2 regions of the Streptomyces zhihengii genome follow, and region 2 is predicted to be linked to the other one. Evidence: riboswitches for the same ligand, from Rfam matches in the RefSeq annotation. Region 2 holds a riboswitch; the other holds the start of a gene.
The links. A riboswitch is a leader RNA that binds a small molecule or an ion and turns the genes downstream of it on or off. The one in region 2 is predicted to bind cobalamin.
Positions count from the first base shown of each region.

Region 1 (7,412 bases), 770 kb from region 2:
GAAGATCAGGGCCGACTCCATGGAGGACAGGCCCCGCACACCCTGGAGGTAGAAGTACGAGGGCACCGTCATCGCGGTGACGGCGGCGCCGATCGCGGCGATGCCCACGTTGGCCAGCGCGAAGTTGCGGTCGCGGAACAGGCTGAGCAGCAGCAGCGGTTCGTCCTTGTTGCGCGACTGGGTCCACACGAAGAGCGCCAGCACCAGGAGTCCGGCGCCGATCATCAGCCAGATGCTCGCGGACCAGTCCTCGTTGTTGCCCTCCTGGAGGGCGTAGACCAGCAGGAACATGCCGCCGCAGGAGAGCAGGATGCCGAGCGGGTCGAAGGAGTGCTTCCTGGTCTCCAGGGTGGGGACCAGCTTCCAGGCCAGGGCGAAGGCGAGGATGCCGATGGGCACGTTGATCAGGAAGATCCACTCCCAGCCGGCGGAGTCGACCAGCAGGCCGCCGATGACCGGGCCGAGGAGCAGGGAGACACCGGCGGCGCCGCCCCAGGCGCCCATCGCTGCGCCGCGCTTGTCGGCGGGGAAGATCTTGGTGATGACGGTCATGGTCTGAGGCGTCATCAGGGCGGCGCCGAGGCCCTGCGCGGCGCGGGCGGCGATCAGCGAGTCGATGCCGCCGGCCACACCGCACCACAGCGAGGCGAGGGTGAAGACCACCAGGCCGGTCAGGTAGACGTTCTTGGGGCCGAAGCGGTCACCGAGGCGTCCGGTGAACAGCAGCGGTGCCGCGTAGGTGAGCAGATAGGCGCTGGTCACCCAGATGACCTCGGAGACGCCGGCGTCCAGCGACTCCATGATCGCGGGGTTGGCGACCGCCACCACGCTCATGTCCAGCACGATGAGGGAGAACCCTGCGATCAGCGCGCCCAGCGCCGGCCACGGGTTGCGTTCAACGGTCACGGTTTCCTTCCCCCAGCGATTGCGACCCGTGCTTCATCACATGTCTCCCTCGTGAGCTGACTGTCCCTGTCATGAACGCAGATCCGGTGGCAGGCCGTCCGGATACGTCGGTGCCGGGAATTCCCGGCCGTGTGTCCGACGTCACAGGCGAACGGGGGCCGGTACGCGCCTGCCGTCGGCCAACGGACTTCCCTGTGGAGGCATTTCGTCCGCCGCGCCGCGGGCCGCCCCGCCGTACGGCGCGACACCTCCGGCGCACGTCGGCACGGGGGCGCCGTCCCGCAGGTCACGGCCTTTCGCCAGCCTGGACCGCGGACGGCCGCGGAGTCGGTCGAAAAGGAGCGGACGCACCCTCCGAATCCCCCATTCCGCTATGACTTCCGGCCACTTTCCGTACGCAATTCAACTGCTTGAGCGGCGAGCTGATCGATTGACACCCCGCTCCGGCAGCCCCGTATAGTAAACAGTTGTAGGGGGAGACAGTCACTTTCCGGACGACGTCCACAGGACTCAAGAGTCTCCACAGGTCACCGAAGTGACGAGGCATCGTGCTACATGTCTAATTTCTTCCGTCAGCCGACCCCAGAGCTCTCCACGTAAACAGGAGAAAAACTACTCAGGGGTACTATGGCTCATTACCCACGGTCACCCACTAACATTCGACCAACGGTGATGGGGGAAGAGAACAAACCGGGGGACATATGCGTACGCCTACCTTGAACGAGCTAGTAGACGACTGCATAGCGGGAAATCAGGACAGCTGGAATCGAATTGTCGAACGGTACACACCGTTGATCTGGGCCATCGCACGGGGGCACCGGCTCTCCACGGCCGACTGCGAGGACGTCAGCCAGACCACCTGGATGCGGGTGATCCAGCATCTGGGCAAGCTGCGCGATCCGGAGAAACTCACCCAGTGGATCGCGGTGTCGGCCCGCCGGGAGAGCCTCAAGCACATCGAGAAGACCGGCCGCAGCGTGCCGGTGGGGGACTCACCCGTCTTCGAGCGCTCGGAGCCCTCGGAGAACCTCCCCGAGGAGACGGCCCTGGCCAAGGAGCGGGACAACGAGGTCCTGCTCGCCTACTGCGCGCTCTCACCGAAGTGCCAGGCCCTGCTGGGGCTCCTGGTGACCGACCCGCCGATGTCGTACGACGAGATCAGCGCCACCCTGGGCATGCCGCGAGGCTCGCTCGGGCCGGTCAGGTCACGCTGTCTGGGGCATCTCCGGAAACTGCTCCAGCGCGAGACCGAGCGGTCGGAGCAGGCGGCGGAGCTGCTCAGCGCGATCACCCGCTCCGGTCTGCGGAGCTTCGCCCTGGAGCAGCACCGCTGATCCGCTGATCCGGCCCTGCGGGGCCACCACGGCAAAGTGCCTTCCGGCACGGGACGACAGTGCTGCACAGCCACTGCCGTTCCGGACCGGAAGGCACTTTCCCGTGCGCCGGGAGACCTTCTCCGTCACGTGCTCCGCGATCGCATGTCGGCGTGCGACCGGGGAGCGAGGGGGATCAGCCGCACCCGCGATTGGCCGGCCCGGCGGATGCGGAAACGGCGGGAACCGAATCGGTGTCCTCGGCGTCCTTGCCTTCGTGGATCAGAGCGAACAACGCCTTGGCGTTTTCCAGCACGTTGACGGGAGGCTGCCCGACAGCACTGGAAAGCCTCGCCAGCGTTTCTTCATCCGATTGCGATACCGATACCGCTGACTCTTTTTCGTCCGATTCGTTCATGCCACCCACCTTCCACCGCATTTAGTTCATTCATTAATCAGAAACCCAGGCTATACGCGCGTGTCAGAGGAATCAATACTGGTGCGTTCGGCGAGTCCGCCGCCGGCGAAGAGATGCCGTCGCGGCACGGGCTGAGGGCGATCGCCGCCGAACGCGGCCCGCACGCAGGGCCCGGAGGGCCGTGAGGCGCCCCCGTGTCCCTCATGAGCAGGCACGATGAAGCCGGCGCTTCCCTCCCGGAACCCGGGCGCGCTCCCGCGTCGTCGGCTCCTTCGTGGAGGCTGTGCGCCAGCGTACTGGGCCCGGTCGGGGCCTGGAAGGCCCGAGCCGGCATTGATCAGATCTCCGTCCGATCGTGGACCGGTGTGTCCAATTGTGCGCGCCCGCACGCCTTTTCCGGCCAACTTCCCGGTGCCGTCGTGCCCGACGGGGCCGTGCCGGGCCGGAGGAAGCGGATCACCGGGTGGCCGTGCGCGAGGGAGACCTCGGCCGCGACGCCGTACACGTCCTCGATCAGACGGGATGTCAGCACCGCGGCGGGGGTGCCCTCCGCGACCACCGCGCCGTCCCTGAGCACCAGCACCCGGTCGCAGTACATGGCGGCGAGGTTGAGGTCGTGGAGCGCGACGACGGTGGTGACGGGCAGGCCCGCGACCAGTTCGAGGAGCTCCAACTGGTGCTGGATGTCGAGGTGGTTGGTCGGCTCGTCGAGCAGCAGCTCGCGGGGTTCCTGGGCGAGGGCCCGGGCGATCTGGGTGCGCTGGCGCTCGCCGCCGGAGAGGGTGTGCCAGGACTGGGAGGCGCGGTCGGCCAGCCCCGTGCGCGCCAGGGCGGCCTCGACGGCGGCGCCGCCCGACGCGGGGGCCGGCGACCAGGCGCGGCGGTGCGGGATCCGGCCGAGGGCGACGACGTCACGGACGGTCAGCTCGGTCTGCGTGTGGGCGTGCTGTTCCACCGTCGCGACACGTCGGGCGACGGTGCGCCGCCCCACCTCGGCGAGCGGGCGCCCGTCGAGCGTGACCACGCCCGAGGTGGGGGCGAGCACGCCCGCGAGCAGGCGGAGCAGGGTCGACTTGCCGGCCCCGTTGGGCCCGAGCAGGCCGAGCGTCTCCCCCGGGCGCAGGGTGAGGCCGACGCCGTCGACGACGAGACGTCCCCCGGTGCGCCGGGTGACCCGCTCCGCGCCCAGCCCGACGGCCTCCCGCGGACCCGGCTCGCGCCGCCCCGGCTCCCGCCCCGCACCGTCGCCGTCACCGCGGTCCGCGGCGGGGTCGTGCCCGGCGGCCTTGCCGCCGCGGGCCGCAATGCCCGCACCGCCGGCCGCACCACCGGCCGTGCCGACGCGGGCCGCCGCGTCCGTGCCGGTGCGCGGGGCGGCAGCCGTCTCGTCCGGGCCCCGGCGGGAGCCCGCGGCCGTCACGCCGTCCTCCGGCCGCGGTAGAGCACGGCCACGAAGGCCGGCACACCGATGAGCGAGGTGACCACTCCCACGGGAACCTCCTGGGGATCGAGGACGGTCCGGGCCGCGGTGTCCACCCAGACCAGGAACACGGCGCCGGCGAGCGCCGTGACGGGCAGCAGCCGGGCGTGCCCCGCGCCGGTGAGCGCGCGGGTGGCGTGGGGCAGCACCAGGCCGACGAAGCCGATCGCCCCGGCGCTGCTGACCAGCGCCGCGGTGAGCAGCGCCGTGGCGCACAGCAGCACCAGGCGGGCGCGGGCCACCCGCACGCCGAGCGAGGCCGCCGCCTCCTCCCCGAACGCGAAGGCGTCCAGCGTGCGCGCGTGGCCCAGGCAGACGGCGAGGACGGCGGCGAGGACGGCCGAGCACAGCGCCACCTCGGACCAGCCGGCGCCGGCGAGTGAGCCCAGCAGCCAGAACAGGACGCCCCGGGTGGTCTCGGCGTCGGCCGATGTGAGCACCACGAACGAGGTCAGCGCGGAGAAGAGCTGCATGGCGGCGACGCCGGAGAGGACGACCCGGTCGGTGCTGCCGCCGAGGCTGTGGCTGAGCCCGAGGACCAGGCCGAAGGAGAGGAGTGCGCCGAGGAAGGCGCCCGCCGACAGGGACACCGCCCCGCCGCCCACCCCGAGGACGACCACCGCGACGGCGCCGGTGGAGGCGCCGGAGGAGACACCGAGGACGAACGGGTCGGCCAGCGGGTTGCGCAGCAGGGACTGCATGACCGCGCCGCACAGGGCGAGTCCGGCACCGCAGACGGCGGCCAGCAGGGTGCGCGGCATCCGCAGGTCCCAGACGATGCCGTCGCGCAGCGGGGCGAGCGTGGTCTCCCCCGCGCCGAGCCGGGCGGCGACGGAGGCCCACACGTCGGCGGTGGAGATGTCGGCGGGGCCGATGGTCACGGCGGTGGCGATCGAGGCGGCCAGGGCCAGCAGCCCTCCCCCGGTCAGCAGCGCGATGCGCCCGGTCACCCGGCGAGCCCGAGCTCGCGCAGCCCGGCGGCGACCTGCTCGATGCCCTCGACGGTGCGCAGGGACGGGTTCATCGCCTGTCCGCTGAGCAGGATGAAGCGGTTCTCGCGGACGGCGGTCAGGTTGCGGGTGGCGGGGTCGCCGCGCAGGAAGCGGATCTTGGCGGCCGCGCTCTCGGCGGTCTGGGACTTGCGGGTGAGGTCGCCGAGGACGATGACGTCGGGGTCCCGGTCGGCGACGGTCTCCCAGTTGATCTGGGGCCATTCGTCGTGGGTGTCGGTGAAGGCGTTGCGGGCGCCGACCGCGCGGGTGATGGCGCCGGGGGCGCCGCAGCAGCCCGCCAGGTAGGGGGACTGCGCGTTGGCGAACCAGTACATGAGGGAGACGTCCGCGGCGTCCAGGCCGGCGGTGGCCGCGCGCACCCGCTCCTGGAGCCGGGCGACGAGGTCCTCGCCGCGTTCCTCGACACCGAAGGCGCGGGCCAGGTCGCGTATCTCGCCGTACACGTCGGCGAGTTCGAGGGGGCGGCTGCGGGAGCCGTCGCCGCCGGCCGCGTTGTCCTTGCCGGCGGCGCAGTCGGTCGGCGAGACGTAGACGGGGACGCCGAGCTTCTCGAACCGCTCGCGGGTGGCGACGCCGCCCTTGCCGACGGTGGACTCGAACGAGGCGGTGACGAAGTCGGGTTCGGCGTCGAGCACCTTCTCGAACGAGGGGTTGTTGTCGGCGAGGCGCGGGACGGAGGCGTTCGCCTTCTCCAGGCCCTTCATCACGGGGTCGGTCCAGGTGGCGGTGCCCGCGAGCCGGTCGGCCAGGCCCAGGGAGAGCAGGATCTCGGTGGTGCCCTGGTTGAGGGAGACCGCGCGGGCGGGGGGCGCGGTGAGTGTGACGCGGTGACCGCAGTTGTCGACGGTGCGCGGGTATCCGCCGGCGGACGCGGCGCCGCCGGGGCGCTCGTCACCGCCGCCCGCGCCGCACGCGGTCAGCAGCAGGGCGGGGAGGAGCAGGAGGGCGGTGGGACGGAGGGTGTTACGGGGCACGAGGTCGCCTCGGGGGTCGGGGCTCGTACGCGGAGCCTGGCCTGTGGGTCCCTTCCCGCGGGGCGCGGGAAGGTGCCAGCAGGTCTTCGGACTCGGGTTCGTCCGGACGGAGCGCCTTCCCGGGAGGTGTGCCGGCCGTGCGGCCGTACGGTCTCCCAGTGGCGTGAGTGCCCCGCCCGTCCCCCTCACCGCTGCGCGTCAGTTCCGGATTCGCACCGGATTCCCTGGCCGTGGTGTGGCTCGACTGGCCCCGGCAGGCTATCAAGGCCCCGGAGGCGGCCCGCCGTGGCGTCGGTCACGCCCGCTCCGCGCCGTGGCACGGGCCGCGGGGCCGGGGCGGGGGCTCATGTGCGGTGCCGTCAGGAGGCGTCGCGGGGCCCGGCGGTGCTGCCCCGGACGACGAGCTGGGTGGCGAGTTCGAGGCGCAGGTGCTCGGCGGGCTCGCCGTCCATGATGCGCAGCAGGGTGTTGGCCGCCATGGCGGCCATGTCGAGCAGGGGCTGGCGGACGGTGGTGAGCGGCGGGTGGGTCCAGCGGGCGACGGGCAGGTCGTCGAAGCCGACGACGCTCATGTCCCCGGGTACGGCGAGGCCGCGGGCCCGCAGCACCTCGAACGCGCCGAGCGCCTGGAGGTCGCTGGCGGCGAAGACGGCGGTGGGCGGCGGGCTGCCGTCGGCCTCGGCGCGGTCGAGCAGCCGGGCCGTCTCGGCGCGGCCCGAGGCGTCGTTGAACTCGCCGTGCGGCACCCACTCCTCAGGCACGGGGAGTTCGGCCTGCTCCATGGTGGCCCGGAAGCCGTCGGCGCGGGCCCTGCTGCACAGGACGTGGCGCGGGCCCGCGAGGTGCGCGATCCGGGTGTGGCCCTGGGCGATCAGGTGCTCGGTGGCGCTGACCGCGCCGGCCCAGTTGGTGGCGCCGACGGTGGGCACGAGGGCGTCGACGCTGCCGACCGGGTCCACCAGGACGAACGGGACGTCCATCGCGGTGAGCCGGCGGCGCTGCTGGGGGGTGAGTTCGGAGACGACGAGGATGGCGCCGTTGCTGCGGCGGGCCGCCATCTGGTCGATCCACTCGCGGGTGTCGGAACTGCGCCCGTGCACCGCGGAGAGGACCATGCTGGCGCCGGCGGCGTGGAGCACCTCGTCGACCCCCCTGATGATCTCGACCGACCAGAGGCTGTCGAGTTCGTTGAGGACGAGGTCGACGACGGCCCCGCGGCGGCGCGCCGGGCGGCGCTGGTAGCCGAGCCGGTCCATGACGGCCTCGACGCGTTCCTTGGTGTCCGTGGACACGTCGGAGCGTCCGTTG
Region 1 is NZ_JAFEJA010000001.1:2,163,149-2,170,560, forward strand. Features, by position in the region: gene JE024_RS08800 (DHA2 family efflux MFS transporter permease subunit) at 1-906, opposite strand, end outside; gene JE024_RS08805 (RNA polymerase sigma factor) at 1,608-2,240, shown strand; gene JE024_RS08810 (hypothetical protein) at 2,416-2,637, opposite strand; gene JE024_RS08815 (ABC transporter ATP-binding protein) at 2,975-3,826, opposite strand; gene JE024_RS08820 (FecCD family ABC transporter permease) at 4,054-5,067, opposite strand; gene JE024_RS08825 (ABC transporter substrate-binding protein) at 5,064-6,104, opposite strand; cobalamin riboswitch at 6,165-6,368, opposite strand; gene JE024_RS08830 (LacI family DNA-binding transcriptional regulator) at 6,464-7,412, opposite strand, start outside.
Region 1: it holds a riboswitch for cobalamin, as region 2 does, so the genes downstream of both, JE024_RS08825 (ABC transporter substrate-binding protein) here and JE024_RS12000 (ribonucleoside-diphosphate reductase subunit alpha) in region 2, are expected to answer to the same signal.

Region 2 (7,412 bases):
CGCGCTTGAAGAGGTTGGAGACCTGCGGCTCGATGCACTCGTAGACGCCCGCGATCGAGGCGATCGTCGCCGTCGGCGCGATCGCCAGCAGCAGCGAGTTGCGCATGCCGGTGGCGGCGATCCGGGCGCGCAGCGCCTCCCACCGCTCGGGCCAGGCGCGCTCGGTGCCGTAGTGGTCGGGGTGCAGCACACCGCGCGCGGTACGGGTCTTCGACCAGGCGGGCAGCGGGCCGTGGCGCTCGGCGAGGTCGGCGGACGCCTCGTAGGCGGCCAGCATGATCCGCTCGGCGATCCGCGTCGACAGGTCCCTCGCCGCGGGGGAGTCGAACGGCAGCCGCAGCTTGAAGAAGACGTCCTGGAGCCCCATCGCGCCGAGGCCCACCGGGCGCCAGCGGGAGTTGGACCGCCCGGCCTGCTCGGTCGGGTAGAAGTTGATGTCGACGACCCGGTCGAGGAAGGTGACCGCGGTCCGCACGGTCTCGTCCAGCCGCTCCCAGTCGATGCCGCCCGCCGCGGTGTCCACGAACGCGCCCAGGTTGACCGACCCCAGGTTGCACACGGCCGTCTCGCCGTCGTCGGTGACCTCCAGGATCTCGGTGCACAGATTGGACGAGTGCACGACCCGGCCCGCCTCCGCCGTCTGGTTGGCGGTGCGGTTGGCGGCGTCCTTGAAGGTCATCCAGCCGTTGCCGGTCTGGGCGAGGGTGCGCATCATCCGGCCGTAGAGGTCGCGCGCGGGCAGCGTCCTCGTGGCGAGGCCGGCCGCCTCGGCGGCGCGGTACGCGGTGTCGAAGGCGTCGCCCCACAGGTCGACCAGCTCGGGCACGTCGGCGGGCGAGAAGAGCGACCACGTGCCGTCGGTCTCCACCCGCCGCATGAACTCGTCGGGGATCCAGTGCGCCAGGTTGAGGTTGTGGGTGCGCCGGGCGTCCTCGCCGGTGTTGTCCCGCAGCTCCAGGAACTCCTCGATGTCCGCGTGCCAGGTCTCCAGGTAGACCGCGGCCGCTCCCTTGCGCCGGCCGCCCTGGTTCACGGCGGCGACGGAGGCGTCGAGCGTCTTGAGGAACGGCACGATGCCGTTGGAGTGCCCGTTGGTGCCCCGGATGAGCGAACCGCGGGCGCGGACACGGGAGTAGGAGATGCCGATGCCGCCGGCGTGCTTCGACAGCCGCGCGACCTGGTGGTACCGGTCGTAGATGGAGTCCAGCTCGTCCAGCGGGGAGTCCAGCAGATAGCAGGACGACATCTGGGGGTGGCGGGTGCCCGAGTTGAAGAGGGTGGGGGAGGACGGCAGGTATTCGAGCCGGCTCATCAGCCGGTACAGCGCGCCGACCTCGTCCAGGGCCCGCGGGCCGTCGTCCTCGGCGAGACCGGCCGCGACCCGCAGCAGGAAGTGCTGGGGCGTCTCGACGACCTTGCGGGTGAGGGGGTGCCGCAGCAGGTAGCGGCTGTAGAGGGTGCGCAGGCCGAAGTAGCCGAAGCGGTCGTCGGCCACCGGGTCGATCAGCGCGTCCAGCCGGGCGGAGTGCCGCGCGACGAGGGCCGCCGTGCGGTCGGCGATCAGGCCCTCGCGGTGTCCCACCGCAACCGACGCCGAGAACGACACGGCACCCTCGCCCGCGGCCTCCTCGGCGATGGCACGGGCCAGCAGCCGGGCGGCGAGCCGGGAGTACGCCGGGTCCTCGGAGATCAGACCGGCGGCGGCGTCGACGGCCAGGGAGCGCAGCTCGGCCTCGTCGGAACCGCTGTGGCGGCCGCGCAGCGCGGCGGCGGCGACCCTGCCGGGGTCGGTGTCGGGCAGGTCGGCCGTCAGCTCGGTCAGGGTCCGCAGCAGTGCGGTGCCGGGGCCGTCGTGCTGCGTGGCCGATACCGGATCGGCGGGCGCGATGGTCACGGTGGTGCTCTCCCTCGCTCGGCTCCGAACGGCGCGAGGAGGTGGCAGGGCCGTGGCGGGACATGCCGGGACGGCACCGCGCACGGCGTCCACCGGCCCAACCGCGAGGCCCGGACGTCTGGGCACCCGGATCGGTCGAGCCGGGCGCACCGTCGGCAGGTCCTCGGACTCGCGGGTACGACAAAGCGCACCACAGCACACCGTTGCGGGACAGTTCCGGATTCGCACCGGATTCCCCTGCGGCGACAGCGAGATGAGCATACATGTGGGGGCGGGGTGCTGAGTGTGCCCCCACATGTTGTGTCCCCGGCGTGCCGCCGAGGGGTTCAGAGCTCCAGCGCGTACGTCAGCAGCGGAACCGACGGGATGGGCGACCAGTCGCGATCGGGGGTGCGGACGAAGCCCATCCGGCCGTACACGCGGTGCGCCGTGTGCATCGCCGACTGCGTGGACAGCACCAGCCGCGCGCGTCCCAGCGCCCGCGCCCGGTCCACGCAGACCCGCACCAGCGCCTCGCCCGCGCCCCGTCCGCGGGCCTCCTCGGCGACGGCCAGGGTGCGGAACTCGGCCTCGCCCGGCCCCGCGACATCGGCGTAGGGCCCGGGCTCCGGGACGAACGCCACACCGCCGAGGAGCCCGCCGCCCTCGTCCACGGCGACGTAGACCTCGGTGTGCGCCGCCCGCCCCGCGACGTCCCGCAGGACCTCCAGATAAGGGTCCTCCTCCCCGAAGTCGAGGAGGCCGCCCCGCAGGTACGCCTGCGCCGTCAGTTCCCCCAGTGGCCCGTACTCGCCCGGCTCGATCCGCCTGATGGTGATGTCCATGCCGGGCAGTGTGCATCAGGCGACGGCGGAGGGCCGCCGCATTTCCCCGCGCGGGCGCGGGGTGCGACGGCCCTCCCATGGCCGGTGGAGCGGTGGTTCAGTGACCGCCGGGCGCACCCGCGGTGGCGGGCGGGAGCTCGGTCTTGACGCCCGGGTCGCCCGAGTCCGCGGTGTAGTCGGACGGGCTGGTCTCGTCGACGCCGTCGGGGGCCTTCAGGGCCCGCAGGACGAAGGTGAGGACCACGGTGACCACGACGTTCAGCACGAAGGCCGTGAGGCCGATGTAGCCGATCTCGCCGATGCCGGGGATCTCGGCCGAGGAGCCGCCGAAGTGCTTCTGGGTGGGGCTCGCGACCCCGTAGGCGGCGGCCGTGCCGTAGACCATGCCGACGGCCCAGCCGCCGATCAGCGCCCAGCGGTGGAACCAGCGGGTGAACAGACCGCCCACCAGGGCCGGGAAGGTCTGGAGGATCCAGATGCCGCCCAGGAGCTGGAAGTTGATCGCCACCGTCTTGTCCATGGTGAGGACGAAGGCGAGGGCGCCGACCTTGACCAGCAGCGAGACCAGCTTGGAGACCTTGGTCTCCTGGGCCGGGGTCGCGTCCGGCTTGAGGAAGTCCTTGTAGATGTTGCGGGTGAAGAGGTTCGCCGCGGCGATGGACATGATCGCGGCGGGCACCAGCGCGCCGATGCCGATCGCGGCGAAGGCCACGCCCGCGAACCAGTCGGGGAACATGTTCTCGAACAGCTGCGGGATGGCGAGCTGCCCGTTGGCCACGTTGACGCCGGCCGCGATCGCCATGAATCCGAGCAGCGCGAGCAGGCCCAGCATCAGCGAGTACAGCGGCAGGATCGTGGTGTTGCGGCGGATCACCTCACGGCTGCGCGAGGAGAGCGTCGCCGTGATCGAGTGCGGGTACATGAACAGCGCCAGTGCGGAGCCCAGGGCGAGGGTGGCGTAGCCCCAGTGCCCGGCGTCGCCGGGCGCGAGCGCGCCGACGGGCTTGCCGGTCGCCTCGTTGGTCTGCGAGAACTTCTCGCTCGCCGCGGAGAAGATGGCGTCGAAGCCGCCGAGCTTGATCGGGATGTAGATGATCGCCACGGCGATCACCAGGTAGATCAGGGTGTCCTTGACGAAGGCGATGAGCGCCGGCGCCCGCAGACCCGAGGAGTAGGTGTACGCCGCGAGGACACCGAAGGCGATCAGGATCGGCAGGTCCTTGATGAACCAGTGGGTGTTCTCGCCGCCGCCCACGCCCATGACGTCCAGCACGGCCTGGATGCCGACGAGCTGGAGGGCGATGTACGGCATGGTCGCGAGGATGCCGGTGACGGCGACCGCCAGCGACAGACCCTTGGAGCCGAACCGGCCGCGGACGAAGTCCGAGGTGGTCACGTAGCCGTGCTTGTGGGAGACCGACCACAGGCGCGGCAGGAAGGTGAAGATCAGCGGGTAGACCAGGATGGTGTACGGCACGGCGAAGAAGCCGGCCGCGCCCGCCGCGTAGACGGCCGCGGGGACGGCGACGAAGGTGTACGCCGTGTAGAGGTCGCCGCCGAGCAGGAACCAGGTGACCCAGGTGCCGAACGAGCGGCCGCCGAGGCCCCATTCGTCGAGGCTGTTCTCGTTCTCCGCCTTGCGCCAGCGCGCGGCGAGGAAGCCCATGACCGTGACGGCCAGGAAGAAGAAGATGAAGACGGCGAGTGCGACGCCGTTCACGCCGTCCTTCACTTCGACGCACCTCCCTTGCGGGCGCGCTGGTCACGCTGCCACAGCACGTAGGCGACCATGGTGAGCGCGGTCGAGATCACGACCCAGGCCATCTGGTACCAGTAGAAGAACGGGATGCCGATGAGGACCGGTTCGATCTTCGCGTAGGAACCGACCCAGAGCATCGCCACGAAGGGCGCGATCAGGCACAGGGCGATGACCACACGCACGGGGGTGACGACGGGTGGTTCGGTGTTCGGCGCAGGTGGCGCCTCGGGCTCTGCTGACATGTGGCTCCGTCCCCTCACTGGTTCCACGGATCACCTTGCGTAACGGGCAGGAAATCTAAGGGACGTGTGCCCTCCACGGAACCCCCGCCCGGATAACGGACGGATGACGACCACTGGGCGCTCCAGGGGGACCGCTGGGCGCTCCGGAACGACCGTTCGTCCGCGGTGTTTTCCCTGCCGGCGCCGGGTGCGGCCGCCGAACGGCGACAGCCACGCCGGTGGGGCGTGGCTGTCGGGGTGCCCGTCGGGCGGGCGGGGGGAGCGAGGTGCGGCCGGGTCAGTCGGTGGGCCGCTTGAGGCGGGCGACGAACTTGTAGCGGTCGCCGCGGTAGACGGAGCGGACCCACTCCACCGGCTCGCCCCGGGCGTCCAGCGAGTGGCGCGAGAGCATCAGCATCGGCAGGCCGACGTCGGTGCCGAGCAGCCCGGCCTCGCGGGGCGTGGCGAGGGAGGTCTCGATGGTCTCCTCGGCCTCCGCGAGGTGCACGTCGTACACCTCGGCGAGGGCGGTGTAGAGGGAGGTGTACTTGACCAGGCTGCGGCGCAGGGCGGGGAAGCGCTTCGCGGACAGGTGGGTGGTCTCGATCGCCATGGGCTCGCCGCTGGCCAGCCGCAGGCGCTCGATGCGCAGCACCCGGCCGCCGGCGGAGATGTCGAGGAGCCCGGCGAGGGTGTCGTCGGCTGTGACGTATCCGATGTCCAGCAGCTGAGACGTGGGCTCCAGACCCTGGGCGCGCATGTCCTCGGTGTACGAGGTCAGTTGCAGGGCCTGCGAGACCTTGGGCTTGGCGACGAAGGTGCCCTTGCCCTGGATCCGCTCCAGCCGGCCCTCCACGACCAGTTCCTGGAGGGCCTGGCGCACGGTGGTGCGGGAGGTGTCGAACTCGGCCGCGAGGGTGCGCTCCGGCGGTACGGGGGTGCCCGGGGGAAGGGTTTCGGTCATGTCGAGCAAGTGCCGCTTGAGCCGGTAGTACTTGGGCACGCGCGCGATGCGGGTGCCTGCTCCGCCCTCGGGCTCCGTGCCATTCCCGTCCGAGGTCATGGCCTGCCTTTCCGACTGCTGCGCTCGTGCCGTCACCGGCTCCTCCGTCTGTCGCGGCTCACATGGTGGCACGGACCGCTCACGGGTCGTCGCCCTCCCTCAGGTGTCGGTCCTATAACGGACACGACAGCCCTTCTTATACACCCTTGACACCCCTAAAGGTCTAGGCCAAGCTCCCGGTACTGGTCTAAACCATTAGAGACCAGGTCCCAGCCCCAGGGCAGAATCTGGCGCAAGTCCGTCAAGTGCTGCGCGACTCCCGGGTGGTGGGGGGTGGAACTCTTGCATCCCTTTGAGGAGGGTGGCGTGAAGCGCAAGCTCGCAGCAGCGGTGGGTGTGGCGGCCATGATGGCGTCGGTCGCGGCATGTGGTTCGGACGGCGGCAGTGACTCGGCTGCGAAGGACCCGAAGGACCGCAAGGAGACGCTGACCGTCTGGCTGATGGTCGACGCCCAGTCCACCTGGCCGGAGCTGGTCAAGGACGTCAACGCGCAGTTCAACAAGAAGTACCCCGGCGTGAAGGTCGATGTCCAGTACCAGCAGTGGGCGGACAAGGCGAAGAAGCTCGACACGGCGCTCGGCGGCGACAAGTTCCCGGACGTCGTGGAGCTCGGCAACACCGAGACGATGCAGTACATCCTCAACGGGGCCCTCGCGGAGATCGACCCCAAGAAGTACGACAACTCGGACACCTGGATCCAGGGTCTCAAGGACACCTGCGCGTACGAGGGCAAGCAGTACTGCGTGCCCTACTACGCCGGCGCCCGCGTCGCGATCTACAACACCGAGATGCTCAAGAAGGGCGCGGGCATCGACACGCTGCCCACGACCGAGGCCGAGCTGCTGTCCGCCATGGACAAGGTCTCCGCCGAGTACTCCAAGAAGGACAAGCGCTTCTCGTCCCTCTACCTGCCCGGCCGCTACTGGTACGCCGCCATGTCGTACGTCGCCGCGTACGGCGGCAAGATCGCCGAGTACGACGAGGGCGGCAAGGAGTGGAAGGCCTCGCTCTCCTCGCCCGAGGCGCAGAAGGGCATCGAGCACTTCATCAACCTGGTCAAGAAGTACAACAAGGCCGACCAGACCAAGGACGAGCAGGACCACGCCAACGTCATGGCCAACGAGAAGGCCGCCCTTCTCTACGGCAACGGCTGGGAGTCCGGCTCCGTCGTCGACGGCAAGAACAACGGCAACCCGAAGCTCGAGGGCAAGATCCTCACCGCGGGCATGCCCGGCCCTAACGGCAAGGCCCTGCCGTCCTTCATCGGTGGTTCCGACCTCGCCGTGACCGGCAAGTCGAAGGTCGCGGACCTCGGCGAGGAGTGGATCTCGATGTTCACCAGCGAGAAGTCGCAGGAGGTGCTCGCCTCCAAGAACATCCTCCCGAACAACACCAAGCAGCTCGAGCCGCTGAAGGCCAAGCCGGAGACCGCCCCGATCGCCAACGCGGTGCCGGACGCCTGGTTCACCCCGATCGCCCCGGGCTGGACCTCCATCGAGAAGGAGGAGGTCCTGGAGAACATGCTCCTGTCCATCCTCAAGGGCACCTCGGTCGCCGACGCCGCCAAGGCCGCCGACGCCAAGATCAACGAGCTGATCAACCAGGAGTCCTGAGCCGGCAGCCGTCCGGCGGTCCACCGACCGCCGGACG
Region 2 is NZ_JAFEJA010000001.1:2,933,366-2,940,777, reverse strand. Features, by position in the region: gene JE024_RS12000 (ribonucleoside-diphosphate reductase subunit alpha) at 1-1,894, opposite strand, end outside; cobalamin riboswitch at 2,032-2,156, opposite strand; gene JE024_RS11995 (GNAT family N-acetyltransferase) at 2,221-2,718, opposite strand; gene mctP (monocarboxylate uptake permease MctP) at 2,816-4,450, opposite strand; gene JE024_RS11985 (DUF3311 domain-containing protein) at 4,447-4,719, opposite strand; gene JE024_RS11980 (GntR family transcriptional regulator) at 4,997-5,761, opposite strand; gene JE024_RS11975 (sugar ABC transporter substrate-binding protein) at 6,068-7,375, shown strand.